Desulfofalx alkaliphila DSM 12257: one gene and its partner. The protein of the gene in region 2 binds, or shares a complex with, the protein of the main gene of each other region. Links are inferred from orthologs where the notes say so. Each region holds a gene or a part of one and is shown on either strand. Other genes may lie near its edges.

Evidence for each region.
Region 1: the proteins of groL (region 2) and metK are in contact, whole or in part, in a cryo-EM structure (PDB 8P4O), measured with the Escherichia coli proteins. The link is inferred for Desulfofalx alkaliphila DSM 12257 from one-to-one orthologs.

What each region holds. Positions count from the first base shown.
Region 1 is NZ_JONT01000003.1:24,020-26,970, forward strand. Bases 14-2,951 are described here. They hold metK (methionine adenosyltransferase), read right to left. Parts: upstream 2,106-2,951; coding sequence 921-2,105; downstream 14-920. Other genes in these bases: BR02_RS0103000 (GAF domain-containing protein), read right to left, coding at 14-219; BR02_RS0103005 (hypothetical protein), read right to left, coding at 356-712; BR02_RS0103020 (MFS transporter), read right to left, coding at 2,368-2,951. In the rest of the region: more of BR02_RS0103000, read right to left, coding at 1-13. UniProt on the Escherichia coli protein: Catalyzes the formation of S-adenosylmethionine (AdoMet) from methionine and ATP.
Region 2 is NZ_KL544001.1:73,800-76,786, reverse strand. The notes cover bases 14-2,987. They hold groL (chaperonin GroEL), read right to left. Parts: upstream 2,328-2,987; coding sequence 699-2,327; downstream 14-698. Other genes in these bases: mog (molybdopterin adenylyltransferase), read right to left, coding at 2,941-2,987; groES (co-chaperone GroES), read right to left, coding at 2,364-2,651; cysK (cysteine synthase A), read left to right, coding at 14-645. Also shown: more of cysK, read left to right, coding at 1-13.

The DNA.
Region 1 (2,951 bases), on a different replicon or contig from region 2:
GGCAATGCCGCCCCCTATTAATGCCGACAGCCCCACCACATAGGCCGCCGCCGAACCGCCATAGATGATAAAAACAGCCAGCACCACGGCAAATCCGCCGGAAACAAAGCCGTGGGCAAAGGAGACCGCCAGCCATTCGGCCACCATGACCAGGGCCACCATGACCAGCAATTCGAGGCCCAGGTCAACATTTAATTGGGGGAACAGATGCACCAGCACAAATATTCCCCCAAATATAACCAGCCAAGTATATAAAATGTATAATAAGCTACGCCAGCGCAACAGCCTTTCGCCCCTTTTGCATTTGGTATACTTTATTCATGATTATTCTTCGACATGGCCCAGGGTTTTTCCTTTATCTGGTTGTTGAAATCTGACTAAATAAGGGTGCTTTTATTAACTTACTGCCGGTCAGTCCCCGGGCGTCGAAAATAACCCCTTGGTAGGAAGGCTCATTCTTAACTTGAAAACCACAGCGGTAAGCCAGTCTGGCCAGCACCTGGGCAGTTTCATCCCTGCTGCCGGTATCCACCAGCACCAGCTCCACACCGGGATTAGCGGCGGCCGCTGTGCGCACAAAACCCTCCACCCAGTCGGCCTGATCCTGCACCAGCACCTCAACCGGCCCGGCTGTCCTAACAAAATAAAAGTGCACCGCCACCACCCATAACAACCAGCACAAAAAGGCACCGCCAATAACATAAGCCCACATAGTCAGTCACCCCCGTAATGCAGAATATGTTCAAGGGCAACCATATGTGAGCATTTTGGCAACATGGGCAACATTTGAGGGCGGGATGAATTTACCCTCGATCAACTGCGGCCTCTGGATAATTTTTGTAGGGGTTCCATTTATCGAACCCATGCAATAAAAATGCGGCAATGGGGGCTTGTCCCCTTGCCGCATCAATAATTCTTTTCTACAGCACCTCAGCCCGCAGGGCCTTTGCCTTATCGGTGCGCTCCCAGGGCAGATTTAAGTCATCCCTGCCAAAATGGCCGTAGGCCGCCACCTGACGGTAAATTGGCCGGCGCAGATCCAAGTCCCTGATGATGGCCGCCGGGCGCAAATCAAAGTGCTTTTGCACCAGTTCCACCAGCCGCTGTTCACTTACCTTGCCGGTGCCAAAGGTATCCACCATAATAGATACCGGCTTTGCCACGCCGATGGCATAGGCCAGCTGAATTTCACATTTATCTGCCAGGCCGGCAGCCACAATGTTTTTCGCCACATAGCGGGCAGCATAGGTTGCCGAGCGGTCTACCTTGGTGGGGTCTTTGCCGGAGAAAGCACCACCGCCGTGGCGGGCGTAACCGCCGTATGTATCCACAATAATTTTCCGGCCTGTCAGTCCGGCATCCCCATGGGGGCCACCCACCACAAACTTGCCGGTGGGGTTGATTAAATAGCGCACCTTGTCGTCCACCAGTTCCTTTGGCAGCACCGGCAGAATCACCTTATTGATTAGGTCTTCCCTGATGGTTTGTTGGTCAACATCGGGATGGTGCTGGCTGGAAACCACCACAGTGTTTACCCTTACCGGTTTGCCGTCATCATACTCCACAGTAACCTGGGTTTTTCCGTCGGGCCGCAGGTAATCCACTTCCCCGCTTTTACGCACCTCGGCCAGGCGGCGGGACATCTTGTGGGCCAGCGAAATGGCCATGGGCATCATTTCCGGGGTTTCGTTGGTGGCAAAACCAAACATCATCCCCTGGTCGCCGGCACCGATTCTGTTTAACTCCTCCTCGGCGGCTTCATCCCGCACCTCCAAGGCACGGTTTACACCCAGGGCAATATCCGGAGACTGCTCATCAATGGCAGTGAGCACCGCACAGGTGTCACCGTCAAAACCAAACTTGGCCCGGGTATAACCAATCTCCAGCAGTGTGTTTCTTACCACCTTGGGGATGTCCACATAGCAGTCGGTAGTAATCTCCCCACCCACCACCACCAGGCCGGTGGTGACAAAGGTTTCACAGGCAACCCTGGCCTGGGGGTCTTTGGCTAAAATATTATCCAGGATGGCATCTGATATCTGGTCGGCCACCTTATCGGGGTGGCCCTCGGTAACTGATTCAGATGTAAACAGTGTCTTTGCCAATTTTGCGCCCTCCTTATACTCTGGTTAAAATCACTTGTCTATGTAATAATTAAAGCCTCTCCAATGAGAGGCTTTATATTACACCGCTTCTCATCTTTCGCAGGTCTCTGTGCTGCGCTGGAATTGGCACCTTTGAAATTCAGGTTGCCGGGTTTCATTGGGCCAGTCCCTCCACCTCTCTTGATGAGATATTATGTTTTATATTCGTTAAATATATTAGCAGAAGACACCAACAATGTCAAAAACATTTTTTATTGGGTACCTATGGCGCAAATTCTGCTCTTAATTTTTTGCCCATCCTTTGATACAAAACACCCGTCAAGGCCAGCAAGACCCCTGATACCAGCAAAATATAGCTGATAGGTACCATATCCGCCAGGGGACCGAAGAATAAAATGGCTACCGGCATGGCGGAGCCGGTAACAATGTGAACGAGAGAGAAGACCCGCCCCATCATGGCCGCCTCTACCCTTTCCTGAATCATCACCGTCAGTACGGTGGCCACCGTGGGCATGAAAAAACCCGCTGTTCCCATCACCATTAAATAAAAAGCAAAGTTGCCGGCCAGTCCTAACAGGGCAAATAAAATACCAAAGGCCATTAGACCAAGGGCTAGGGTTCGGATTTTATCCTTAAATTCCCCTTTGACGGAGACAAAAACCCCTCCAATTAAAGTACCCAAAGTCCAGGCTATTTCATTGGCTGTCAGCCGCCACACATCGCTGCCAAAGGTCCGTTCCACAAATAAAGGTGTTAAGACTGCCGCCGGAGTGATCAGGAAGAAAGAAACCCCAAAACAAATTAATATGGATTTCAAAAGCCTGTCGCTAAAAGTATAGGCAATAC
Region 2 (2,987 bases):
AGTGCAGAGCGGCGCAGCTTACTAAGGGCCTATGGGGCTGAAATAGTGCTTACACCGGGTACCAAGGGCATGGCCGGGGCAGTGGAAGAGGCAAAGAGGCTGGCACAAGAATACAGCAGTTCCTTTATCCCCCAGCAGTTTGAAAACATGGCAAATCCCAGGGTGCACTCAGAAACAACTGCCCAGGAAATATGGGAGGATACCGAAGGTAAGGTGGATATTTTCGTGGCCGGGGTGGGCACCGGCGGCACCATTACCGGTGTGGCCAGAGCACTGAAAGAAAGAAAACCCGACCTGCAAACAGTTGCCGTTGAACCGGCTTCATCTCCGGTTATTTCCGGCGGCAGCGCCGGGCCGCACAAAATACAGGGCATAGGTGCCGGCTTTGTGCCCGAGGTGCTGCAGGTGGAGCTGCTGGATAAGGTGATACGGGTAACCGACCGGCAGGCCATGGAAACCGCCCGCAGCCTGGCTAAGGATGAGGGATTGTTAGTGGGCATATCCTCAGGGGCCGCAGCCTATGCCGCCGGCCAGATAGCCAAGCTGCCGGAAAATAAGGGCAAAATGGTGGTGGTACTGCTGCCGGACACCGGCGAGAGATACTTATCCACCGAATTATTCCAAACCCCGGGGCCCAAAGTTTAATCATACCCTATGAACAAAAAAATCCTTGCGCCTAAAGCGCAAGGATTTTTTACTTACATCATGGGCATTCCGCCGCCCATGCCGCCCATGGGGTCGCTCTTTGGATCTTCGGGAAGGTCGGCCACCAGCGTTTCTGTGGTCAGAATCATTGCAGCAATGCTGGCAGCATTCTGTAAAGCAGAACGGGTTACTTTTGCCGGGTCTACAATACCTGCATCAATCATATTGGTAAACTTATCACGGAGAGCATCGTAACCAACACCCTGCTCCTTGTGGCGAACTTTCTCAACCACCACAGAGCCTTCTACACCGGCGTTGTTAGCAATTTGACGCAGCGGTTCTTCCAGTGAGCGTTTAACAATATCGATACCTGTCTTTTCATCGCTTTCGTCAGCGGTTAAGCCTTCCAGGGCAGGAATAATATCCACATAGCAGGTACCGCCGCCGGATACAATACCTTCTTCAACTGCAGCACGGGTAGCGTTCAGTGCGTCTTCAATGCGCAGTTTCTTTTCTTTCATTTCTGTTTCAGTGGCTGCACCCACAGAAATTACCGCTACACCGCCGGCCAGTTTAGCCAGACGTTCTTGCAGTTTTTCTTTATCAAACTCGGAGGTGGAGTCTTCAATTTGTCTCTTAATTTGAGCAACACGGGCAGTGATTTTGTCCGCTTCGCCCTGGCCACCTACAATAATGGTTTCTTCTTTCTTCACGCGAACCTGGCGAGCAGTTCCCATCAAATCTAAGGTTGCATTTTCAAGCTTTAAGCCCACTTCTTCAGTGATTACTGTACCGCCGGTGAGGATAGCAAGGTCCTCCAACATGGCCTTACGGCGATCACCGAATCCGGGAGCTTTAACGGCTACACAGGTGAAGGTACCGCGGAGTTTGTTGAGCACTAAAGTTGCCAGGGCTTCACCTTCCAGGTCTTCACAGATAATCATTAAGGGCTTGCCGGTTTGCACAACTTTCTCCAGTACAGGCAATACGTCAGCCACGGCACTGATCTTCTTATCGGTGATCAGTATGTATGGGTCGCTCAAGGTAGCTTCCATTTTGTCGGTGTCGGTAATCATGTACGGAGAAATGTAACCGCGGTCAAAGTTCATACCTTCAACAACTTCCAGGGATGTGCCCATGCTCTGGGATTCTTCAACGGTGATAACTCCGTCCTTGCCCACCTTTTCCATGGCGTCGGCAATCAGTTCACCAATTTTACTGTCGTTGGCAGAAATGCTGGCCACCTGAGCAATGGCTTCTTTGCTTTCAATGTGTTTGGATTGATTCTTAATTTCTTCAACTGCCTTTTCAACAGCACGCTCAATACCGCGCTTGAGAATCATTGGGTTTGCACCGGCAGCTACGTTTTTCAAGCCTTCACGCACCAGTGCCTGGGCCAGCAAGGTGGCTGTGGTGGTGCCGTCACCGGCAACATCGTTGGTCTTGGTGGCAACTTCCTTTACAAGTTGAGCACCCATATTTTCAAAGTGGTCTGCTAACTCCACTTCTCTGGCAATGGTTACACCGTCATTGGTAATTAGGGGAGAACCGAACTTTTTTTCCAATACAACGTTGCGGCCTTTGGGGCCGAGGGTTACTTTTACAGCTTCAGCTAAGGCATTAACGCCTTTTTCAAGGGCCTTGCGAGCATTTTCGCTAAAGATAATTTCTTTACCTGCCAAAATAATGACCTCCTTCTTGTCCTAGGTTCAGTGTAGTTATTCAATTACTGCTAAGATATCCATTTCGCGCAGAATAAGATATTCTTCACCGTCAACTTTTACTTCATTGCCGGCATACTTGGAATACAGCACCTTGTCGCCTGCCTTAACATCCATGGGCTGACGCTGGCCGTTTTCCAGCACCCGGCCGGGGCCTACTGCAATAACTTCTGCCTGCTGAGGCTTTTCCTTTGCAGTGTCAGGTAATACAATACCGCTCTTAGTCACTTCTTCGCTGGGCAGTGCCTTTACAACTACCCTGTCACCTAGTGGTTTGATTGCCACAAATACCCCTCCTTGATATTGAGAAATATTTTCTTAAATTTTTACTGTTAGCACTCACGCTAGATGAGTGCTAACATCCAAGTAATATAATATAAAACGAAAAATCCAAAAGCAAATACCCCTGAGGGAAGAAAAATATCATAATTTTTCAAAATGGTTAATTAGGGGTAAAAAACTTTTAGTTTCTCATTTTATATAAATATTACTTGCTTTCTAATATTTTCTATTTATATTGTTGCCTTTAGCATCATGCTTTATACACAACTTAAAAAAATTTCCATGTATATTTTTAATCCTGACCACATTCCCCGCCGGCTCCGGACAGTATTTCCAATC